3 regions of the Bacillus sp. KNSH39 genome follow, and region 2 is predicted to be linked to each of the others. Evidence: predicted binding sites of a transcription regulator. Region 2 holds the regulator's gene; each other region holds the start of a gene.
The links. The regulator Rex, encoded in region 2, represses fermentation and respiration genes when NADH is low (regulators of the CRP and FNR family bind a similar motif). The targets are predictions, from matches to a motif close to TTGTGAAATATTTCACAA.
Positions count from the first base shown of each region.

Region 1: the regulator Rex is predicted to act here: its motif matches at 3,624-3,641, upstream of ACUL40_RS17655 (DUF1641 domain-containing protein).
Region 3: the regulator Rex is predicted to act here: its motif matches at 4,121-4,138, upstream of ACUL40_RS16655 (L-lactate dehydrogenase).

Region 1 covers NZ_JBQXYO010000001.1:3,431,526-3,438,501, reverse strand. Annotated here, with positions in the region: T-box leader at 23-238, shown strand; gene tyrS (tyrosine--tRNA ligase) at 290-1,552, shown strand; gene ACUL40_RS17660 (NAD(P)/FAD-dependent oxidoreductase) at 1,891-3,069, opposite strand; gene ACUL40_RS17655 (DUF1641 domain-containing protein) at 3,114-3,554, opposite strand; gene ACUL40_RS17650 (winged helix-turn-helix transcriptional regulator) at 3,987-4,331, opposite strand; gene ACUL40_RS17645 (MFS transporter) at 4,705-5,868, shown strand; gene ACUL40_RS17640 (aldo/keto reductase) at 5,885-6,724, shown strand; gene ACUL40_RS17635 (thioester domain-containing protein) at 6,834-6,976, shown strand, end outside.
Region 2 covers NZ_JBQXYO010000001.1:4,112,820-4,123,532, reverse strand. Annotated here, with positions in the region: gene ACUL40_RS21215 (response regulator transcription factor) at 1-126, opposite strand, end outside; gene ACUL40_RS21210 (NCS2 family permease) at 271-1,596, opposite strand; purine riboswitch at 1,726-1,828, opposite strand; gene guaA (glutamine-hydrolyzing GMP synthase) at 1,981-3,519, opposite strand; purine riboswitch at 3,684-3,785, opposite strand; gene groL (chaperonin GroEL) at 3,926-5,560, opposite strand; gene groES (co-chaperone GroES) at 5,599-5,883, opposite strand; gene ACUL40_RS21190 (CPBP family intramembrane glutamic endopeptidase) at 6,273-7,022, shown strand; gene ACUL40_RS21185 (YdiK family protein) at 7,019-7,210, shown strand; gene ACUL40_RS21180 (redox-sensing transcriptional repressor Rex) at 7,240-7,869, opposite strand; gene ACUL40_RS21175 (ABC-F family ATP-binding cassette domain-containing protein) at 8,057-9,982, shown strand; gene tsaD (tRNA (adenosine(37)-N6)-threonylcarbamoyltransferase complex transferase subunit TsaD) at 10,463-10,713, opposite strand, start outside.
Region 3 covers NZ_JBQXYO010000001.1:3,252,829-3,259,804, forward strand. Annotated here, with positions in the region: gene ACUL40_RS16650 (S8 family serine peptidase) at 1-2,836, shown strand, start outside; gene ACUL40_RS16655 (L-lactate dehydrogenase) at 3,060-4,004, opposite strand; tRNA gene ACUL40_RS16660 (tRNA-Glu) at 4,752-4,823, opposite strand; tRNA gene ACUL40_RS16665 (tRNA-Ser) at 4,829-4,919, opposite strand; tRNA gene ACUL40_RS16670 (tRNA-Asn) at 4,927-5,001, opposite strand; tRNA gene ACUL40_RS16675 (tRNA-Ile) at 5,009-5,085, opposite strand; tRNA gene ACUL40_RS16680 (tRNA-Gly) at 5,096-5,166, opposite strand; tRNA gene ACUL40_RS16685 (tRNA-Lys) at 5,180-5,255, opposite strand; tRNA gene ACUL40_RS16690 (tRNA-Thr) at 5,266-5,341, opposite strand; tRNA gene ACUL40_RS16695 (tRNA-Phe) at 5,356-5,431, opposite strand; tRNA gene ACUL40_RS16700 (tRNA-Asp) at 5,444-5,519, opposite strand; tRNA gene ACUL40_RS16705 (tRNA-Met) at 5,523-5,599, opposite strand; tRNA gene ACUL40_RS16710 (tRNA-Ser) at 5,627-5,719, opposite strand; tRNA gene ACUL40_RS16715 (tRNA-Ile) at 5,737-5,813, opposite strand; tRNA gene ACUL40_RS16720 (tRNA-Met) at 5,818-5,894, opposite strand; tRNA gene ACUL40_RS16725 (tRNA-Ala) at 5,915-5,987, opposite strand; tRNA gene ACUL40_RS16730 (tRNA-Pro) at 6,004-6,077, opposite strand; tRNA gene ACUL40_RS16735 (tRNA-Arg) at 6,088-6,161, opposite strand; tRNA gene ACUL40_RS16740 (tRNA-Leu) at 6,165-6,253, opposite strand; tRNA gene ACUL40_RS16745 (tRNA-Gly) at 6,270-6,344, opposite strand; tRNA gene ACUL40_RS16750 (tRNA-Leu) at 6,374-6,454, opposite strand; tRNA gene ACUL40_RS16755 (tRNA-His) at 6,477-6,552, opposite strand; tRNA gene ACUL40_RS16760 (tRNA-Thr) at 6,562-6,637, opposite strand; tRNA gene ACUL40_RS16765 (tRNA-Val) at 6,642-6,717, opposite strand; rRNA gene rrf (5S ribosomal RNA) at 6,722-6,837, opposite strand; rRNA gene ACUL40_RS16775 (23S ribosomal RNA) at 6,939-6,976, opposite strand, start outside.

The DNA of each region.
Region 1 (6,976 bases), 680 kb from region 2:
TAATGGCTAATAATTTAACAAATAACATACGTTGAAAGAGCCCAGTAGCAGTTTGTCACTGTTAACGAGAGAGCTAGGGGTTGCTGGAACCTAGCACAAACAAACTTGTGAATTACACTCTGGAGTATCTTAGGTAATGCTAAGCGGACTGGCAATCGATATTATTGCTAAGAGTGGTATGAGTAGCTATGCTATTTATACAAACTGGGTGGTAACACGGTGAATAATCGTCCCTATGTCATAGACATAGGGATTTTTTGTTTTAAAAAAATAAAGGGGATGACAAAAGATGAATATCATTGATGAGTTAGAATGGCGCGGCGCCGTTAATCAACAGACTGACGAAGAAGGCTTACGTAAGTTAGTAGAAGAGAAAAAGATTTCACTATACTGCGGAGTTGATCCGACTGGTGATAGTATGCATATCGGACATTTGATTCCGTTTATGATGATGAAGAGATTCCAATTAGCTGGTCATCATCCTGTTATTTTAATTGGCGGGGCAACAGGAACAATTGGTGATCCGAGTGGACGTCAATCAGAGCGTCAACTTCAAACGTTAGAAGTGGTTCAGCATAATGTAGATGCGTTAACAGCACAAATGAAAAAGCTATTTGATTTTGGTGGAAATAGCGAAGTGAAGATGGTAAATAACTATGATTGGACACATGAAATAAATATTATTGAGTTTTTACGTGATTACGGGAAAAACTTTAGCATCAATAGCATGTTAGCGAAGGATATTGTAGCAAGCCGTTTGGATACAGGTATTTCTTTCACGGAATTCACGTACCAAATTTTGCAAGCGATGGACTTCCATCATTTATACACGAAAGAGGATGTTCAACTGCAAATTGGTGGTAGTGACCAATGGGGAAATATTACGAGTGGTTTAGATTTAATTCGTAAGTTAGAGGGTCATGAGGCGAAAGTATTCGGATTAACGATTCCGTTATTATTAAAATCGGACGGTACGAAGTTTGGTAAATCAGCGGGTGGTGCGGTTTGGCTTGATCCTGAAAAAACGACACCGTTTGAATTTTACCAGTTCTGGGTAAATACAGATGACCGTGACATCGTTAAATACTTGAAATACTTTACGTTCTTAACGAAAGAGCGTATTGATGAATTAGCGGTTAAGGTGGAAACAGAGCCTCATAAACGTGAAGCACAAAAAGTACTAGCAGAAGAAATGACGAAATTCGTTCATGGAGAAGAAGCATTCCTGCAAGCTGTGAAAATTACAGCAGCGTTATTTAGCGGAGATATTAAATCGTTAACAGCTGATGAAATTGAACAAGGTTTTAAAGAGATGCCAACATTCCAGTCTTCAAAAGAGACGAAAAACATCGTAGAGTGGCTAGTTGATTTAGGAATTGAACCATCTAGACGACAAGCACGTGAGGATATTAATAATGGCGCGATTTCTATGAATGGTGAGAAAGTAACAGATGTGGGTACGGATGTTACTGTAGAAAATTCATTTGATGGACGATTTATTATTATCCGTAAAGGGAAGAAGAATTACAGCCTTGTGAAGTTAGGCGAATAGTTTGTGTGAAAGGATGGGAGTAGGAAGAATACTTCCATCTTTTCGTATACACAATTTGGACATAAAATAATCAGTAAATTTAGATAATTAAAAGGGTTATACGATTCTTCTGCCGAATAAATAAGTTAGAGAAAATTACGGATAAAGTGAAACTTTAATCAGTGGGGGGTGTTCCTCCCCACTGATTATTAGTTGAACCAATCGGGCTTTTACGGGCAGTTAATCTTCCAACTTCATCCCTGCATTCACTGTATTTTAAGGTGGAGGTTTTACTGCCCGTTAATGCGGGATAAAAATAGCCCGAACCATGCAGGGCATGATTCGGGCTTATATTCAGATTAGTAAGCTAAGCTGAATAGACCTTTAATGTGTGATAAGTAACGAACGTTACTTGCTTCTTTCATTAATGATGCTGGTAAGCCTTTAAGTGGAGTATTGCTTGCTCCAATTGTAGCAACCGCATCTTTACGTCCTAGACTAGCAAGTGTTCCAGAGTTTACAGGTGCGAACTCTTCGAATGCTTTGCCTTCTAGTGCTGCGTATAAGTTGTATCCAATTAACTCACCCATTTGCCAAGCGATTTGTGCAGTTGGTGGGTATGGACGTCCGTCTGGAGCGAAGACAACAGCGCTGTCTCCAGCAACGAATACGTCTTTGTGAGAAGTAGATTGTAGGTATGCATCAACTGTTGCACGTCCACGGTTAACTTCAAGACCTGATTCACCGATTAATGGGTTACCTTGTACGCCGCCCGTCCAAACGAATGTGTTAGCAACAAGTTTTTGACCGTCTTTTAAGTCGATTTCGTTGCCAGCAACGTTTGTTACAGGAAGACCAGTTAAGAATGTAACGCCGCGCGCTTCTAGGCTAGTAGTTGCACGTTCGATTAAGTGGTCTGGTAATACTGGAAGGATTTTTGGACCTGCTTCAACAAGAAGAAGTTTCACTTCTTTTGGATTTACGCCGTGGCTTTTTGCAAGTTTAGGCATAATGTCAGCAAGCTCACCAACTAGCTCAACGCCAGTTAATCCGCCACCACCGATTACGATTGTAGCATCAGCTTCGTTTTTCGTTTTCGCGTATTCACGAATACGGTCTTCAACGTGTTTGTAGATTTTGTTTGCATCAGCAGCAGATTTTAATACCATGCTGTTTTCTTCTAGTCCTGGAATACCGAAGTAAGCAGTTTTACTTCCTAAAGCAACTACAAGTGCATCGTAAGATAAAGTAGTGCCGCCAGCTAGTTTGATTTCTTTGCTATCAACTGAGAATGACTCAACTGTTGCGATTTTAAGATCGATATCTTTACCTTTGAAAAGCTTTGTAAGTGGCATTGCAACTGCTTGCTCAGACACGTTACCAGCTGCAAGGCGGTGTAGTTCAGTGATGATTTGGTGCGTTGGGTATTGGTTAATCACTGTAACTTGTGCTTCTGATTTACTGTAATATTTACGTACGTTTAAAGCGGCAAGAAGACCGCCATAACCAGCGCCTAAGATGACAATTTGTTTTGACATAGTATGATATCCCCCGTCTTTACTAATTGTTGTTATAAGTTAACTTATTTATTGTTACGTTCTGCACTAATTTGAAGATATGCGTTCACAAAGCGGAACATTTTTTGTGCTTGTGGATCTTTTAATAATTTTAATAGACCGAACAGGCCGATAACTTCGTTGCTTTCGTCAGCACGATCTTTCGCTTCGATTGCAGTAGCAGCCATGCTTTTCACTGTATCTTTTACAGGTTCTACAAGCTCTGTGATTGCACCAACAGTGTCGCTTTTTAATACTTCATCAGTAGCAACAGTTTGAGCGAAGTCATAAGACTTAGTTAAAATGTTAACAAGCTCAGTTAATTTTGGAAGCTGTTCTACTAGTGTTGTTAATGATTCTTGTACCTCAGGTTTTAACAACTGATCAAGTACATCAAGTTGTCCTTGGCTAGCAGAAATTTGTACAGTTTCTTGTTCTGGCTTTGTTTGAGTCATAGTTTCTGGCATCTCCAATTCTCCTTTACGATAGCAATACTCTTATTTTTTATAAGTAAGATAGTAAACGGTTACGAAACTTTATACAAAGTTTCACAAAACACAATAAAATGCCTTTAAATTTATGACAGCAAGTAAGCTGACATAAATCTAAAACCATAACGTCTTACTTATTATTTATGAACTGTCCGATACATGGCTTGTCCGCATAATGGAAAAGCTCCGTTACCGGAAAGTGTATATAATATATATCCTATATTATATACTATATACACCTATGTTAACATAAAAATGATTCCTAATTATTTGATATTGAGTGTATAACGTAGTGCTGACAAGGTATGAAAGCGTATAAAATATTTTGTTCCAGTTAGAAATGTACATATATATAAAGAAAAAAAGGAAAAAATGAACAAATTCATGTTCGTTTTTTCCTTTTTCCTATTATTCACCTTCTGCAATTAGCATCGATGTGTTACCTTCTTTTTCAAGATGGCATTCGCCCCAAGAACAAAGAGAATCAAGAATGGATTCTAAAGACCAACCGTAGTCGGTAAGAGAATATTCTACTTTCGGTGGGACTTGGTTGTATACTTTTCTTTGAATGACCCCGTCGTCTTCTAATTCACGTAATTGCTGTGTTAACATTTTTTGTGTAATACCAGGCATGGAACGTTTTAGTTCACTCGTTCTCTTTGTACCTTTCGTTAAGTGACAAAGGATAACAACCTTCCATTTTCCGCCGATAACTTCTAAAGTCGCCTCTACAGGAATATTGTATTTCTTCATATGAAATCCTCCCTTTGTAAGTAAAATAAGTTAAATCATACAAATGTTACTTTTTAGTACCTATAGCACTTTAAAGTACGTACTTTTTATTATGTTAAATATGTTTCATAATAGCACATGTAAGAGGCAAATGAGTAGTACGGTACCAAAAAGTGACTATGTTACTTTTTAGTGCCTATCGTACTTTAAAGTGCGTTCTTCAAAAAAGGAATGAAACCATTCATAATAGCATTTGTAAGTATGAAATATATTTTTTAGAAGATAAAAGGGCCTTTTTATCATACTATTATGATTGGATTTCTTGTAATAAGGAGGAATTCAATTGAGTTCATATACAGTACCATCTTCGGAAGCTCAGACGAGCCGAAGAAGTATGTTTGCTTTATTAGCGCTAGCAATTAGTGCGTTTGGGATTGGTACGACCGAGTTTATTAGTGTCGGTTTACTACCATCTATTTCAAAAGATTTAAATGTTTCGGTTACAACAGCCGGTTTAACGGTTTCCTTATATGCGTTAGGAGCAGCGGTAGGAGCTCCTGTTTTAACAGCGTTAACGGCTAGTATGTCGCGAAAGACATTATTAATGTGGATTATGGTTATTTTCATTATTGGTAATGGCATTGCGGCGGTAGCAACAAGCTTCACTGTATTAATTATTGCAAGAATTGTATCTGCGTTTGCACATGGTGTGTTTATGTCAATTGGATCTACAATTGCAGCTGCAATCGTACCAGAGAATAAACGTGCTAGCGCAATTGCGATTATGTTTACTGGATTAACAGTTGCGACTATTACTGGTGTGCCAATTGGAACATTTATCGGTCAACAATTTGGCTGGAGAGCGTCATTTATGGCGATTGTTGTAATTGGAATTATTGCTTTCATCGCAAACAGTATACTCGTCCCATCTAATTTAAAAAATGGTGTACCTGTATCGTTTCGTGATCAATTTAAATTAATTAAAAATGGAAGACTATTACTTGTTTTCATTATTACTGCACTTGGATACGGCGGTACATTCGTAACATTTACGTATTTATCTCCGTTATTACAAGAAGTAACAGGATTTGAAGCAAGTACTGTTACTATCATTTTATTAGTGTATGGAATCGCAATTGCGATAGGGAATATGGTCGGCGGAAAATTATCGAATCATAATCCGATTCGAGCGCTATTTTACATGTTCTTGATTCAAGCGATTATATTATTTGTTTTAACATTTACAGCGCCATTTAAAGTAGCTGGATTAATCACAATTATTTTCATGGGACTATTCGCATTTATGAATGTTCCGGGGCTACAAGTATATGTAGTTATATTGGCAGAGCGCTTTGTTCCGAGTGCGGTTGATGTTGCTTCAGCAATTAATATTGCCGCATTTAACGGAGGGATCGCTTTAGGTTCTTATATAGGTGGCCTTGTAACGAATTCATTAGGATTAATCCATACTGCTTGGGTAGGTGGCCTTATGGTAGTAGCCGCTGTTATTTTAACAGCGTGGAGCATGACATTAGAAAAAAGAGATCAAGTAAAATAAAAGGAGAGAAAATAAAATGAAAAACTTACAAAGTAAAGCAGTATTAAATAACGGTGTAGAAATGCCTTGGTTCGGTTTAGGTGTATTTAAAGTAGAAGAAGGACCAGAACTTGTAGAAGCTGTAAAATCAGCAATTAAAGCAGGATACCGCAGCATCGATACAGCTGCAATTTACGGAAATGAAAAAGCTGTAGGTGAAGGAATTCGTGCAGGTATTGAAGCGACTGGTATTGCAAGAGAAGAATTATTTATTACTTCAAAAGTATGGAACGCAGATCAAGGGTATGAAACAACAATCGCTGCATACGAAGAGAGTCTAAAAAAATTAGGACTAGATTATTTAGATTTATATCTTGTTCACTGGCCTTCAGAAGGAAAATATAAAGATACATGGAGAGCGCTAGAAACACTTTATAAAGAAAAGCGCGTACGTGCAATTGGTGTAAGTAACTTCCAAATCCATCACTTACAAGATGTAATGAAAGATGCAGAAATTAAACCAATGATTAACCAAGTAGAATACCACCCTCGTTTAACACAAAAAGAACTACAAGCTTTCTGTAAAGAACAAGGTATTCAAATGGAAGCATGGTCACCACTAATGCAAGGTCAATTATTAGATAACGAAACATTACAAGAGATTGCTGAGAAACACGGTAAAACAACAGCTCAAGTTATTTTACGTTGGGATCTTCAAAATGGAGTAATCACAATTCCAAAATCAACGAAAGAACACCGTATTATTGCAAACGCTGATGTATTTAACTTTGAATTAACGAAAGAAGATATGGAAAAAATCGATGCGTTAAATCAAAATCATCGCGTTGGTCCAGATCCTGATAACTTCGATTTCTAAGATTAAGGTAAGAAAAAAGAGTGCTTAAAAGCACTCTTTTTTTGTGCATAAAAATAGTTTCTAAATAAATACTACTTAGTATTAAGTTTGTTATTAAGGGGCTGTAAACATGAATATAAAGCAATCGTTCAAACTTTTAGCTATGTTTTTAAGTGTTTTATTTGTGTTATTCCCACTTCAAAAAGCATTCGCAGAAGTGATGGACCATACAAAGTATGAAATGAATTGGAGTTATAGTAAGTCCAAGAAGAA
Region 2 (10,713 bases):
TAGACGTAATCCTTCTTCTCCGTCTCCTGCTTGTAATACTTTATATCCTTCATTCTTTAAATAGATTGTAATTAAATTCCGAATTTCTTTTTCATCATCTACGACAAGTATTGTTTCGTGTGCCACAATATCTCCCCCATCACTTTTTTAATCCCTAACTTCTATTATAGGAAAACTTCTGAAGAAAAACGCTCGGAAATCCTTAAGATTTTCTGAAGACGCAAAAAAGGTCTAGACTCCCCTTAAGTCTAGACCTTTAAAAAACCCCTTTTATTTACGAACGTAGATGAAATATAGTACGAATAAAACTCCCATAACATACATAATCGGATGAACCTCTTTACGACGACCACTCACAACCATTGTAATTGGATAGAAGATAAATCCAATCGCAATCCCAGTTGCGATACTATACGTAAGTGGCATAGAGATAATTGTAAAGAATGCTGGCACTGCAATCTCGAATTTCTTCCAATCAATTTCCCCTAAGGAAGAAACCATCAAGATTCCTACAATAATTAAAGCCGGCGCCGTTACAGCTGGCGTTACAACACTTAGTAATGGCGAGAAGAATAGTGCCAGTAAAAAGAATCCTGCTGTTACAACTGCTGTAAATCCAGAACGTCCTCCTGCTGCTACCCCTGCAGACGATTCAATGTAAGACGTTGTTGTTGATGTACCCAAGATCGCACCAATTACAGTTGCAATCGCATCTGCAAATAACGCTTTTCCTGCACGTGGTAATTTATTGTTCTTCATTAATCCTGCTTGATTTGCAACCGCTACAAGCGTACCTGCTGTATCAAAGAAATCGATAAAGAAGAACGTTATAATAACAATCCCCATTTGAACTGTGAAAATATCTCCGAAGTGCGTTAACGCCACGCCGAACGTTGGTTCTAGACTCGGTATTGCTCCCACCACAGCTTTCGGAGTATCAATTAATCCTGTTGCTACTCCTAAGATCGCTGTAAGAATCATACCGTAAAATACTGCACCATTAATTTTCTTAATCATGAAGATGATCGTAGTAACAACCCCGAAGATTGCTAGTAACGTTGTACCCTTTGTTAAGTCCCCCAACCCAACAAGAACTGCATCATTCTTCACGATAATTCCGGCATTTTGGAATCCAAGAAATGCAATGAACAATCCGATACCTGCTGCTACTGCAAACTTTAACTCCGATGGAATTGCATTGATGATTTTTTCACGAATACCTGAAGCAGTAAGAATAATAAAGATAATACCTGACATTAATGTTCCGGCAATTGCTGTTTGCCATGGAATCCCCATCGTTAACACTGCTGTATAAGCAAAGAACGCGTTAATTCCCATACCTGGCGCTAAAGCAATTGGATACTTCGCGAAAATACCCATAATTAACGAACCGATCGCTGCCGCTAATGCCGTAGCAACGAATACTGCACCTGGATCCATCCCTGTACCTGGTGGTAACCCTTTAACATTTCCAAGCGACAGCGTAGCAGGATTGACAAATAGTACGTAAGCCATAGATAGAAATGTCGTTAACCCTGCTATGAACTCAGTCTTATAATTCGTACCGAGCTCATCAAACTGAAAATAGCGTTTCATCCTACGTTTCCCCCGTTATATGATTACTCGCCGTATTTCTCCTAGCCCTCTTTTATCCCGAGAAACAAAAAAGGCTTCCATTGCATATATACATGGAAGCGTTCTATGAATAAAGATAAGATTCCCCTCACCTTTATAAAAACGCCTCGTAGTCAAGCCATTTACGGTAGCTAGGTAGAAACTTTCGGGCCATATCCCCGATATTATACGACGGCTATAATATTCACTTTTTGTTTGAATTACATAATCATATTAACTCGACGAAGTAGTTTTGTCAATTTAAAAACGAACGTTTTTATAAACTTTTATAGTTTTGTTCGTATTAACACCAAAATAAAAAAGATCCACCTATGTATAAGCAATAGATGGACCTTTTTATAAATACTATTCCCACTCAATAGTTGCTGGTGGCTTACTCGTTACATCATACACGATACGGTTAACGTGTTTTACTTCGTTTACGATACGTACAGAGATTTTCTCTAATACGTCCCAAGGGATACGTGCCCAGTCAGCTGTCATACCGTCGATAGATGTTACCGCACGGATACCTACTGTGTAATCGTAAGTACGCTCGTCACCCATAACACCTACGCTACGCATACCAGGAAGCGCAGTGAAGTATTGCCAGATTTCACGGTCTAAGCCCGCTTTAATAATTTCTTCACGTAAAATCGCATCAGATTCACGAACGATTTCTAATTTCTCTTCTGTGATTTCACCTAATACACGAATACCAAGACCCGGTCCTGGGAATGGTTGACGCCATACGATTTCATCAGGAATTCCTAATTCAGATCCTAATACACGTACTTCGTCTTTAAATAACGTGTTTAAAGGCTCAATTAATTTGAACTGCATGTCTTCTGGAAGTCCACCAACGTTATGGTGAGATTTAATTGTTTGCGCAGTTGCTGTACCACTCTCAACGATATCTGTGTAAAGTGTACCTTGCGCTAAGAAGTCCATACCTTGTAATTTTGACGCTTCATCATCAAATACGTAAATGAATTCGTTACCGATGATTTTACGTTTTTGTTCTGGATCTTCTACACCTTTTAACTTGTCCATGAAGCGGTCTCTTGCATCCACTTTAATAACGTTCATATGGAAGCCTTCGCTAAATGTTTTCATAACGCCTTCTGCTTCACCTTTACGAAGTAAACCGTGGTCAACGAAAATACATGTTAATTGATCACCAATTGCTTTATGAATTAATACTGCTACAACAGAAGAGTCTACACCGCCACTAAGTGCGCATAGTACTTTTTTGTCTCCAACAGTTTCACGAATCTTTTCTAATTCTACTTCAATAAAGTTCTCCATGTTCCATCCTTCAGAACAACCACATACACCGAATACGAAGTTTTTAATTAAATCGTTACCGTGCTCAGAGTGACGTACTTCTGGGTGGAATTGTACACCGTATAAGTTTTTCGCTTCATTGCTCATACCAGCAATTGGGCAAGACTCACTTGTTGCATCTACTACGAATCCTTCAGGTAAACCAGTTACTAAGTCGCCATGGCTCATCCATACAACTTGCTCTTCTGGAAGGTTCGCATATAATTTTGATTCGTTCTCTACTTTAAGAACAGCTTTTCCGTACTCACGGTGATTTGCACGCTCTACTTTACCACCGAAGTGTTGCGTCATAAGCTGCATACCGTAACAAATACCGAAGATTGGTAAACCTAGTTCAAAGATTTTTTCATCACAATGTAATGCACCTTCACCGTATACACTATTTGGTCCACCAGAGAAAATAATCCCTTTTGGATTCATTGCTTTAATTTCTTCTGCAGTAATTGTATGTGGATGAAGTTCACTGTATACACCGAACTCACGAATTCGACGTGCTATTAACTGATTGTATTGACTTCCAAAATCTAAAACGATAATTGTATCGTGTTGTTTCTTCAAAATAATCACCCCAACGTTAGTTCTCGTATATAAATATTTTCACCAATTTGGCGAAAAGCATTACCAATATAATAAAAAAAGCCAGTCCTCCGCCTCTAGTCTCATAACAAAGAAAAGGCAGGGGTCTGGCTTTATAAAGAAAGATAGTCTCCGCTCTTTATAAATATAAGACACACTGCCTTCATAGTCAGGTTGTTTACGGTAACCCGGTAGAGACTCTCAAACCATATCATTGAGGATATATGAAGGATCGTTTTATATTATCTTCCTAGATTCTAACAATGAAGTATCAATATGGTCAAGAGAGAAAGCGACAAAATTCTACAGAAATTCATTTCCTTTTCTAAAAAACATAAAAAAACATCCATTTCTATATAGAAATGGATGTTTTTTAGGACAAACGGAATTACATCATTCCGCCCATACCGCCCATGCCCATGCCGCCCATGTCAGGCATTGCTGGTGCATTTGGTTCTGGCTTGTCAGCAACTACAGCTTCAGTTGTTAAGAACATAGCTGCAACAGATGCTGCGTTTTGAAGTGCAGAACGAGTTACTTTAGCTGGATCTACGATACCAGACTCAAGCATGTTAACCCATTCGCCAGTAGCTGCGTTGAAACCAACGCCTACTTTTTCGCCTTTTAGACGCTCTACAACTACAGATCCTTCTAGACCAGCGTTGATTGCGATTTGACGAACTGGCTCTTCTAGTGCGCGAAGTACGATGTTGATACCTGTTGCTTCGTCGCCTTCAGCTACGATAGAAGCTACTTTTGTGTATACGTTCATAAGTGAAGTACCACCACCTGCAACGATACCTTCTTCTACTGCTGCACGAGTTGAGTTAAGTGCATCTTCAATGCGAAGTTTGCGCTCTTTTAACTCAGTTTCAGTTGCTGCACCTACTTTAATTACTGCTACGCCACCTGCTAGTTTAGCAAGACGCTCTTGTAATTTTTCACGATCGAATTCAGAAGTTGTTTCTTCTAATTGCGCACGGATTTGACCGATGCGAGCTTCGATTTGTTCTGTGCTTCCTACACCTTCAACTACAGTTGTGTTTTCTTTTGTAACAACAACTTTACCAGCGCGTCCTAAAGATTCAACTGTAGCAGATTTTAAGTCACGACCTAATTCTTCAGTGATTACTTCGCCACCTGTTAAGATTGCGATATCTTCTAGCATTGCTTTACGACGGTCACCAAATCCAGGAGCTTTAACAGCTACTACGTTGAATGTACCACGAAGTTTGTTCACTACTAATGTAGCTAAAGCTTCGCCTTCTACATCTTCAGCAATGATAAGAAGTGGTTTACCTTGTTGTACCACTTGCTCTAATACTGGTAAGATTTCTTGAATGTTAGAAATCTTTTTGTCAGTAATTAAGATGTATGGGTTATCAAGAACTGCTTCCATTTTGTCAGAATCAGTAATCATGTAAGGAGATGCATATCCACGATCAAATTGCATACCTTCTACTACGTCTAATTCTGTTGTGAATCCTTTAGACTCTTCTAAAGTAATAACGCCGTCGTTACCAACGCGCTCCATTGCTTCAGCGATTAATTGACCTACTTCTTCGTCAGCTGCAGAAATAGCAGCTACTTGTGCGATAGAAGATTTGCCTTCGATTGGTTTAGAAATCGTTTTTAATTCTTCAATTGCAGCAGTAACAGCTTTTTCGATACCTTTACGAAGACCCATTGGGTTCGCACCAGCTGTTACGTTTTTAAGACCTTCACGAATCATAGCTTGCGCTAATACAGTTGCAGTTGTTGTTCCGTCACCAGCTACGTCATTTGTTTTGCTAGCAACTTCTGCTACTAATTTCGCACCCATGTTTTCGAATGCATCTTCTAATTCGATTTCTTTTGCGATTGTTACACCATCATTTGTAATAAGTGGTGAACCAAATTTTTTCTCAAGTACAACGTTACGACCTTTTGGTCCAAGCGTAACTTTTACTGCGTTTGCAAGAGTGTCGACACCGCGAAGCATCGAACGACGTGCTTCTTCACTAAATTTAATATCTTTTGCCATAATAATTGACCCCCTTGGATTTTTTAAGATTTATATAATTAACCGATAACTGCTAAAATGTCACTTTCACGTAAAATCAAGTAGTCTGTACCTTCATATTTCACTTCAGTACCTGCATATTTTGAGAAGATGATAAGATCACCTGCTGCTACCTCTAAAGCAACACGCTCACCATTCTCAAGCACTCGACCAGTACCTACTGCAACAACTTTACCCTCTTGTGGTTTTTCTTTTGCAGTATCTGGTAATACGATACCACTTGCTGTTTTTTCTTCTGCTTGAACAAGCTCAATTACAACGCGATCACCTAATGGCTTTAGCATGAACAATAACCTCCTCATTTTGTTATGTAAATTTCTTTTATTAGCACTCAAGTCATCCGAGTGCTAACACACTTATAATAATAAATAATCTCAATTTCTTTTGCAAGTAAAAAAATCATAATTTTTTCGCAAATCACTATATAAACTTTCTATATACAATACTGCCTTTACTATATGAATCGTTGTTTCCACTGCTCGTATGTTACAATATGAAAGGACACCCTAAGTTGTTTTCGCTACACATACAACTTTCTCCTGTCTTCTATTATAATTTCAAATAAGGATTTACGAAAAAAACATAATTCAAGAGGTTTATATCGTAGGTAGCATATTTACATGTTATCCTAACTTATCTCATACACTATAGTTAGAAAGGATGGTTAAACCATTTGAAGAAACAATACTGGTGGATTATCGTTACATACATTTTAATGCAGTTATCTGGCGTTGTTGGATTACCACTTCTCCTAAAAACAGGACTCTATGATAATAGAGGATTTACCATTGAGGAAAAAGGACAAATCATAACAGGACACTGGGCAATTATTAGCTTCTTTGTTGCATTATGTATCGTACTTTGGTTACTTAGAACAGATATTCGTGACAGGCATTTAGATGCAATGCGCTCTTCTGTTCCAGCTACTATTGGATGGATTTTTATCGGGTTCTTCTTAGCTTTCTTTTCACAAATAGTTGCCGGTATGATCGAGATGCAGCTGCTAGGAATTAAACAAGGTTCAGAAAATACAATGAAACTTATGGAAATTGCAAGAACGACACCTTGGTTCCTTATTGTTGTTTCTATAATTGGACCTATCTTAGAAGAAATCGTATTTAGAAAAATTCTATTCGGCACGCTTTATAAGAAGTTTAACTTCTTTATCGCAGCTATCATTAGTTCGCTTGTATTCGCAGCAATTCATTTTGATTTTACTCACTTATTGGTATACACTGCTATGGGGCTCGTATTTGCCTTCTTATATGTGAAGACGAAACGTATTATCGTTCCGATTGCAGCTCATGTTGCGATGAATACATTAGTCGCTATTGGGCAAATTTTTATGAGCAATGAACAAATTCAAGAAATGATTAAAGAAGCTGAAAAAATGCAAGGCTTTATCGGAGGATTTTTTGTATGAGAAACTCACCATTGTTCATGGCTGCACTATACTTCCTTCTTGGATGTATCTTTACACGCTTCGCCATTACGAACGTGACAGATACAATCTGGAATATGTGGACAATACTATTTGCAGTTATGGCAACAATTGATTTTAATTTGGCACTTCGCCTTATATTAGTTAAATTCACAAAGAAGAAACAATAATAAAACGCAGAGGTCGCTTCCTCTGCGTTTTATTGTGGATAGTTTTTCAAAAAGTAAACTAATGTTTGTAACTCTACAGCTAAGTCAATATGATGAATTCTAATATTCTCTGATACGTTTAATCGCGCTGGTGTGAAATTCAAAATACCGTGCACGCTTGTTTCAGCTAATCTATCTGCTACAGCTTGTGCTACTGTAGCCGGTACTGTTAATATTGCCACTTGTATATCATTTGATAATCTCTCTTCTAATTCATCTAAATGATATACAGGAATGCCCCCGATTTCTGTTCCAACTTTCTCTTCACTAACATCAAATGCCATTTCAATTTTTGTATTATTGTTTTTCGTGAAATTATAATGTAAGAAAGCGGTCCCTAAATTACCTACTCCAATAAGTGCTACACGTGTTATATCATCTTGATCAAGTGTTTCGCGGAAAAATGATAATAAATAATTTACGTTATATCCATATCCCTTTTTCCCTAACGCTCCAAAATACGAAAAATCTCTTCGTATTGTTGCGGAATCTACTTTTACTGCCTCACTCAATTCGGCCGATGAAACACGCTGCTTACCAGAAAGAGATAAGTTTTGGATAAATCGATAGTATAGAGGCAATCTTTTAGCAGTGGCTTGTGGAATCTTTTGCTGATCCATATGACCTCTCCTCTCTTCCTATCTTTATTCATATACTTTAATCAAATACAGAAGTTTAGCACTCATTAAATTCCTTGTATAATAAAGAGAAGAAGTATTCTCTCTTTATTTTAAACTATACACTATTTTTAGTATGATTGAGAAATATAAACATGGCAAAGTTAAGAAATTATTTGAGGTGAAAACATTGATTTTATTACAAGTAAACGCGCTTTCGAAATTATACGGTGCAGAAACGATTCTTGCAAACATAAAATTGGAAGTACAAACAAAAGATCGTATCGCATTAGTTGGAAGGAATGGAGCAGGAAAATCTACATTATTAAAAATTATCGCTGGTGAATTATCTCATGATGGTGGCGAAATTATAAAACCGAAAGATGTCTCAATCGGATATTTAGCTCAAAATACTGGACTAGAAACGTCTTTAACAATTTGGGATGAAATGCTAACCGTCTTTACCCACTTACAGCAAATGGAGACAAAACTTCGAAGGCTTGAGCAAGAAATGGGAAAAGAAGAAAACTTTTCAAACGAAGCTACATATGAAAGATTGTTAGCTGATTATGACCAACTACAACTCAATTATAAAGATCAAGGTGGATATCAATATGAAGCGGATATTCGCTCCATTTTAAGCGGCCTTGGCTTCCCAGTTGAAACGCACCAGACGACGATCTCTACTTTAAGCGGCGGGCAAAAAACAAGATTAGCTCTCGGGAAATTATTATTAACAAAACCAGACTTACTTATTTTGGACGAGCCTACAAACCATTTAGACATCGAAACATTAACATGGCTTGAGCAATATTTGCAAGGTTATCCTGGCGCAATATTAATCGTCTCACATGACCGTTATTTCTTAGACAAACTCGTTACACAAGTATATGAAATTTCGAATAAAGAAAGCAGACGATTTGTTGGTAACTACAGTAAATATTTAGACTTAAAATCAGCATTATATGAGCAAGAAATGAAACGTTACGAAAAACAACAAGATGAAATCGCAAAACTTGAGGACTTCGTTCAAAAGAATATAGCTCGCGCTTCTACAACGAAACGTGCTCAAAGTCGCCGGAAACAACTAGACAGAATGGAATTATTAACGAGACCATTAGGGGATTCTAAGTCAGCATCATTCCACTTCGATATTGAAAAACAAAGTGGAAATGATGTTTTACAAGTAAATGATGCAACCATCGGCTATGATGAAAACCCTATAATTGAACATGTAACTATGCGCTTAACTCGCGGAGATAGTGTTGCTTTAGTTGGTCCAAACGGAATTGGGAAATCCACATTGTTAAAATCCATTGTGAATAAGTTACCACTATTAAATGGTGATGTTTCTTTCGGATCAAATGTATCTGTTGGTTATTATGATCAAGAACAAGCAAACTTAACATCTTCTAAACGGGTTTTAAATGAACTATGGGATGAATATCCACTGCAACCGGAAAAAGAAATCCGTACTATACTTGGGAATTTTTTATTCACAGGAGATGATGTACTGAAACCAGTATCTTCCCTTAGTGGTGGACAAAAAGCTCGATTAGCTCTTGCAAAACTTATGATGCAAAAGTCAAATTTGTTAATTCTAGATGAGCCTACGAACCACCTTGATTTAAATAGTAAAGAGATTTTGGAGAATGCTTTAATTGATTACCCAGGGACTCTTCTATTCGTCTCACATGACCGCTACTTTATTAACCGTGTAACAACGACTGTGGTTGAGTTATCAACAGAAGGTGCACAGGAATATTTAGGGGATTACGATTACTACGTTGAAAAGAAAAATGAAATGATTGAACGTGCAGAACTTGAACAGCAAGAAAGTGACGTTCCTGTTCAAAAGGTGATTGCACAAGAGAAATTAAATTATTTAGAAGAAAAAGAGCGTAAAAAACTAGAGCGTCAACGCACTAGAAAAATTGAAGAGCTAGAACAAAGTATAGTGGAATTAGAAGAAGAAATTGCTACGTTAGAAGATCAACTTTGCTTACCAGAAATATATGCAGATTATGAAAAAGCTAGTGAAATTACAACTAAAAAGCAAACGCTACAAGAACAACTTGAAACTTGTATGGCAGAATGGGAAGAGCTGCATGTATAAGCATATTTAAATAAGGAAGATGTCTCATAAGTCAGGACTTTTGACTATGTGACATCTTTTTTTATTACTTAAACAATTTTTTGAATATATCTATCGTAACTTAGAATATACTAACGATTTTTTAAATATATCTATTGTAACCCTATATATATTAACAATTCGACACGAAATATCGTTTTAACGACAAAGATTGACAATATTAGCATCTTCTATAATGGGGAGATGTTTCAAAATGTTTTTCGGGGATATCTTCTTGCTTTTTATTTCCCGAAAAAGAACAAATTCAAAGGTCTGACATCAACCTATTTATCCACAAGTTTATACACATATCCACCTTTATAAAATAAACATCAAAATAACTTTTCCACATTATCCACAGTCAATAAAAAAGTTATCAACATTTTATATACACAATAAAACCCACATTATCAACAGATAATATGGGTTTTATCCACAACCTGTGGTTAATTATGTGTATAACTATGCTTCAATATCTAATCCTGGATTTGCATTTAAGGCTAATGTTGCACGCTTACCTTGTTCATAAGCAATTGTCCCTGCCGCTGCAATCATCGCTGCATTATCTGTGCATAAAGATAGCGGCGGAATAATTAATTCAATGTTTTCTTTTTGTGCAAATTCCTCTTCTAATCGCGCACGAAGTCCTTTATTAGCAGCTACTCCACCAGCAAGAAGTAATTGCTTTACATTATAAGCTTCTGCTGCACGAG
Region 3 (6,976 bases), 860 kb from region 2:
TGGTACGCCTGACGAGTTTAGTAAAAAAGATGTAAAAGGAAAAATCGCTCTCGTTGCACGCGGTACACTGTCATTTGATGAAAAAATTGCTAATGCAAAACAAGCAGGTGCAAAAGCCGTTATTATTTATAACAATGTGGATGGAGAAATTCCTTTCTACGTTGGCGAAAGTACAAAATACATTCCAGCATTCCGCCTAACGAAAGAAGAAGGTGAAAAACTAAAAGCTCAAATCGAACAAGGTAGCACCTCCTTAACTCTCGATGAAATTAATTACATTCAAACAGAAGGCGATCATCTTGCAGACTTTAGCTCACGCGGTCCTGTTACAGCAAATGATGATATTAAGCCTGATATTACAGCGCCTGGTGTCGCTATCCTTTCAACAGTTCCTGAATATATTAACGACCCGCAAGAGGGTGAAAACTACGCTGTTTCCTATGAGCGTATGCAAGGAACATCTATGGCTTCTCCTCATATCGCTGGCGTTGCTGCTCTAATTTTACAAGAACACCCAGACTACTCTCCGTTCGATGTAAAAGCGTCTCTTATGAACACAGCTAATGATTTAAAAGAAAAATATTCCGTATATGAAGTTGGAGCTGGGCGAGTAGATGCTTACAACGCCGTTCGTACAGAAACAAGCTTTAAAGTATTAGATACGACACAAACTGTTGTAAATGATGAAGTAATTGAAGTACCCGAAGAAACTGGATCTATTGCATTCGGTAAGTTTTATCAAAAAGACGGTGAAGCTCTTGAACAAAAACGAAATATAAAAGTAACTAATCATAATAAACAAGAGAAAAAAGAATTTAAAACAGAAATTTCTTATACACCAGCATCGTCTACTATTAACGATGCTGTCGCAAACGGTGTAAAAATCTCTGCTCCAGAAACAATTACTCTTGATGCTGGCAAAACAGGTGAAATTGAAGCAAAAATTAATGTTCCAGCCGGTGTGAAACAAGGCCGATATGAAGGGTACATTCATATTACGAACACAAAAAATAAAGAAGAAACATATCAAATCCCATTCTCTATTCGTGTATCAGAGCCTGGTATTGAAAATGCAATACTATCAAGAAAAGCAATTTCAACTGATACATCTAAATTCAATCCATACGGTGAATCGTATGTTCACGGAGCATTCCAATTAAACAGCGAACTTGAAACGTTAGATCTTATCGTAAAAGATTCCAAAACAAATAAAGCTCTTGGCTTCATTGGAACATTAAACACGAGTGGCCTAAAAACTGATGTGTATTACTACTTAGATTCATTCTTTAATGGAAAAGTGTATCCTTTTACAAATGATCCTGCAAAACCAATCGGTAATGAGAAAATCAACTTACCAGAAGGAGACTACACAATTGAGTTTGTCGGTTATGATAAGGCTGGGAAAGCACGTGTAAAAGGTGATTATGTTGTAATTGATAATACACCACCAGAAGTGAAATTAACTGGATTAAAACCTGGTATTTACGAGTTAAATGAAGAAAATTATACAGTAGAAGATGGCAAAAAAGCACTATGGATTAAAGGAAACGTATACGATTCAAACGTTGATTACTTAAAAGGAAAAGGATTAAACATTACGCAAGAAGCGAATGGCGTTATGTACTATGACTATTCTCCATACTTGCATAAGTTTTTACCGATTAATGCAAATGGCGACTTTAAAGTTGGCATTACACCTGACTCCTTCAGAACGGAAGGTCCAATGAACACAGGCGTATATATTTTCGATTATGCAACTGCAGGTCCTGACTATCCAAACGGTGTAAATAACTACTGGTTTATCCCGCAAGGTGCTCAATATGCAAAAACTAGTTACGATAAAAAAGAATTATATAAAAATGACGAGTTCACAGTAACACTAAACGCGAAACACGTAAAACAATTTGTTGCTGGGCAATTTAATGTAAACTTCCTAGAGAAGAACTTCAAATTTGCAAATGCGAAATTTAATCCTGCTTTTGAAAAGCTACTTTCCCAAAAAGGGGTAACCGCAAAAGTAAATGAACCGAAACTAGAGGCAGGCTCTGTTACAGTTGGCGGAGCTATCGATGACAAAAATTTTGCTGGATTAGATGGTGATTTCCCGTTCATTGATGTAACGTTCAAAGTAGAAAATGATGAGTTTTATGAAGCAAACGCTCAATTAGAATCACCAATTTTTGTTTACTGGAAACAAGGTGAATCAGAACCAAATAGAATGCGTGTACTTCAAGATCAAACATTCTCAGTTATGTCCTTAAACTCATTAGTAGAAGGAAATATTAAACCTGGTGCATTCTTAAATGAACGCGGATATTTAGATGAAAAGTTCGATTATACAAAGCTTGGCGTAAAAGTATATGCGACTGATTCTTACCGTCATAAGTTTGAAGGCTCACTAGATAAATACGGATACTTCAAACTAAATGGACTTCCAGTTAATAAACGCGACTATAACTTATATGTAGAGGTGCCAGGACATTTAACAAGCCGCCTAACAACGAAACTTGGTACTGAAAAAGACGGTAAGTTGCTTGGCCAATATTATTATGCAAGACCTGACGAAAACCTTGCCGGCGATGTAAATGGTGATAAAGTAATCGATATTAAAGATGCTGAAATCATTGCTAGCAACTATGGTAAAAAAGGACTAACTGTAAAAGACGGAGATCTTAATAAAGATGGTATTGTCGACGAAAAAGATATTCGCTTCGTTGAAAAGAACTTCTTGAAAAAAGGGCCAGATGCATCTAAATCACAAACACCTGTAGAAAAATCAAAAAGCGGTACACTGGCAGATATTTTAAAGAAATTAGGATTAACGCCTAAAAAATAATAAAGTGAAACTTTAATCAATTGAGATTTTACTGCCCGGCAAATAGCGGAATAATAAAGAGCACTCTACGTAAAATAGAGTGCTCTTTTTCTATAAACGACCCTTATCCAGCAAAAGGGGTATATTGGGGATATACAAGGGAAACCGGAAAAGGAATTTATATTAAATTATATAAGTTCAGAGGTAAGAAGCAGTTTCCCACCTCTGAACTATTTAGCAATTATTATAGTACTGGTGCCATTGTTTCTTTTAATACTTTTACAGAATGAGCGAACTTCGCTTTTTCATCTTCATTTAGCTCAAGTTCTACGATTTCACGTACACCTTCGCGGTTAATTACAGCTGGAACACCTACGTAAGCATCTTTCTCGCCGTATTGACCTTCAAGGTATGCAGATACAGTTAATACGCTGTTCTCGTTGTTTAAGATTGCTTTAGTTACACGAAGTAGTGACATACCGATTCCGTAGTAAGTTGCACCTTTACGCTCGATGATATGGTAAGCTGCATCACGTACGTTTTCGAAGATTTTGTCTAAGTCTTCTTGTTTGTACTGTTCGTTGTTAGCTAAGATTGTTTCTAATTTTTGTACACCGATAGTAGCGTGGCTCCATACTGGAAGTTCAGTGTCACCGTGTTCACCAACGATGTAAGCATGAACGTTACGTGGATCTACATCTAAGTAGTCACCTAACATGTAACGGAAACGAGCAGAGTCTAAAGTAGTACCAGAACCGATTACGCGCTCTTTCGGTAAACCAGATTCTTTCCAAGTTACGTAAGTTAAAATATCAACTGGGTTAGTTGCGATTAAGAAGATTCCATCGAATCCGCTATCCATAATGCCTCGAACGATTTGTTTAAAGATCTTTGTATTTTTCTCAACTAAGTCTAAACGAGTTTCACCTGGCTTTTGTGGTAACCCAGCAGTGATAACAACTAAATCTGCATCTTTACAATCTGCATAGCTACCGCTCCAAACTTTTGTTGGTGATGGAGAGAATGGTACCGCATGGCTTAAGTCCATTGCTTCCCCTTCTGCTTTTGCTTCATTAACATCTACTAATACGAATTCTTCAGCTACACCTTGGTTGATCATTGAGTAAGCGTAACTACAACCTACAGCTCCTGTTCCTACTAATACTACACGATTGATACCTTTTTTCATGGTAATTTCCCCTCTCTATTGTTCACATATATTTTTTTATGATTGTTTAAGTAATTAATTAAAATACTAATTTAATGTTGTTTAACTTCTTTACATTCATATTGTAGCACGTATTATTGTGAATTACTTCACAAATTATGACCTATTTGTGAACTTTTTCACATAGAGTGTAAAGTTATTGGAATAGGTGTGGAATCCATTTCAATGGAGGCGTTTTCTTTAGATTGTGAAAGGGATTTTCTTGTGGTTTTTGTCGGTAAGTGAAATTATACCAGCGATTTTTAGAATATATCGACCGTAACTCCAAATATATCAGCGATTATTAAAATTTATCGATCGTAACTCAAATTATATCAGCGATTTTTGCAATATATCGACTTACCGACAAAACTCGACAATACTGACAACATAAAAAAGCTGTCTTCAGTAGATCACAGCTATTGAGAGAAAGCAGCTTCTTCTATATATTATTTATTTTCCACAGTAGCTCCCAGATGCATTTTCATCGGTTTCTCCAAGTGTAGGAGGCTACAGCCATACAGCTGGGGTAAAAGTTCAAGTTGAAGTTAATTCCTTCATATTCATACAGGTCCAAATAATTAACATGATTGTATTTACCGCTCTCTATGTACCCAACTGCAACAGCGAATACTTCATATTTCTTCTATTGCATAAAAAAGCAGACTATCCAAAGTCCATTTTTATACAACAAAAAAGAGATAGCAGATTATGCTATCTCTTTTAGTATGACCCGTACGGGATTCGAACCCGTGTTACCGCCGTGAAAGGGCGGTGTCTTAACCACTTGACCAACGGGCCAGTTCTGGCAGAGAAGAAGGGATTCGAACCCTCGCACCGCGTTCGCGATCTACTCCCTTAGCAGGGGAGCCCCTTGAGCCACTTGGGTACTTCTCTATAAATATGGCTCCGCAGGTAGGACTCGAACCTACGACCGATCGGTTAACAGCCGATAGCTCTACCACTGAGCTACTGCGGAACAATTATGGTGGGCCTAAATGGACTCGAACCATCGACCTCACGCTTATCAGGCGTGCGCTCTAACCAGCTGAGCTATAGGCCCATAATTGAAAAGCGGGTGAAGAGAATCGAACTCTCGACCAGAGCTTGGAAGGCTCTTGTTTTACCACTAAACTACACCCGCATTAAATTGTAAATGGTGAGCCATGAAGGACTCGAACCTTCGACCCTCTGATTAAAAGTCAGATGCTCTACCAACTGAGCTAATGGCTCATTTTGAAAGTGGTGCCGACTAGAGGACTTGAACCCCCAACCTACTGATTACAAGTCAGTTGCTCTACCAATTGAGCTAAGTCGGCTTGCGTTTTCAAAATGGTGGCTCGGGACGGAATCGAACCGCCGACACGAGGATTTTCAGTCCTCTGCTCTACCGACTGAGCTACCGAGCCTTTATGTAAAAATGGCGGTCCCGACCGGGGTCGAACCGGCGATCTCCTGCGTGACAGGCAGGCATGTTAACCACTACACCACGGGACCATTTGGTTGCGGGGACAGGATTTGAACCTGCGACCTTCGGGTTATGAGCCCGACGAGCTACCGTGCTGCTCCACCCCGCGATGATAAAATATTTACTTTAGAAAAAATGGAGGAGGTAGAGGGATTCGAACCCCCGCGCGACTCTCGCCGCCTGTCGGTTTTCAAGACCGATCCCTTCAGCCGAACTTGGGTATACCTCCGAGATATATACGTCTAATGGTGGACCTTGTAGGACTCGAACCTACGACCGGACGGTTATGAGCCGTCTGCTCTAACCAGCTGAGCTAAAGGTCCTTTATGGTAGCGGCGGAGGGGATCGAACCCCCGACCTCACGGGTATGAACCGTACGCTCTAGCCAGCTGAGCTACACCGCCATAAATGATATTAATATAAGTGGAGCCTAGCGGGATCGAACCGCTGACCTCCTGCGTGCAAGGCAGGCGCTCTCCCAGCTGAGCTAAGGCCCCATGTTTTTTAGGAATATCGGGAAGACAGGATTTGAACCTGCGACCCCCTGGTCCCAAACCAGGTGCTCTACCAAGCTGAGCCACTTCCCGTTAATAAAAGCGCGCCCGAGAGGAGTCGAACCCCTAACCTCTTGATCCGTAGTCAAACGCTCTATCCAATTGAGCTACGGGCGCATATGGTGCCGAGGGCGGGGGTCGAACCCGCACGGTGGTCACCCACCGCAGGATTTTAAGTCCTGTGCGTCTGCCTGTTCCGCCACCCCGGCATGTCATATTGAAAATTGGAGCGGAAGACGGGATTCGAACCCGCGACCCCAACCTTGGCAAGGTTGTATTCTACCACTGAACTACTTCCGCAAGACATGTATGAGTTATTTAATTAAAAGTGCGGGTGAAGGGAGTCGAACCCCCACGCCAAAGGCGCCAGATCCTAAGTCTGGTGCGTCTGCCAATTCCGCCACACCCGCATATTAATTTATTTAAGAAAAATGGGGCGACTGATGGGAATCGAACCCACGAATGCCGGAGCCACAATCCGGTGCGTTAACCACTTCGCCACAACCGCCATGATTTCTGGTGCCGACTAGAGGACTTGAACCCCCAACCTACTGATTACAAGTCAGTTGCTCTACCAATTGAGCTAAGTCGGCTAAATGGTGGAGGATGACGGGATCGAACCGCCGACCCCCTGCTTGTAAGGCAGGTGCTCTCCCAGCTGAGCTAATCCTCCATTTGCCTGGCAACGTCCTACTCTCACAGGGACAAGGTCCCAACTACCATCGGCGCTAGAGAGCTTAACTTCCGTGTTCGGTATGGGAACGGGTGTGACCTCTCTGCCATCATTACCAGACTGTATTCATTTAAGACAAGAATTATTATAACTCATTTACTTTCGAAAGTCAACAAGTTTTTTATATTCTTTCAAAACTAGATAACATTGCTTCATATTATATGGTTAAGTCCTCGATCTATTAGTATTCGTCAGCTCC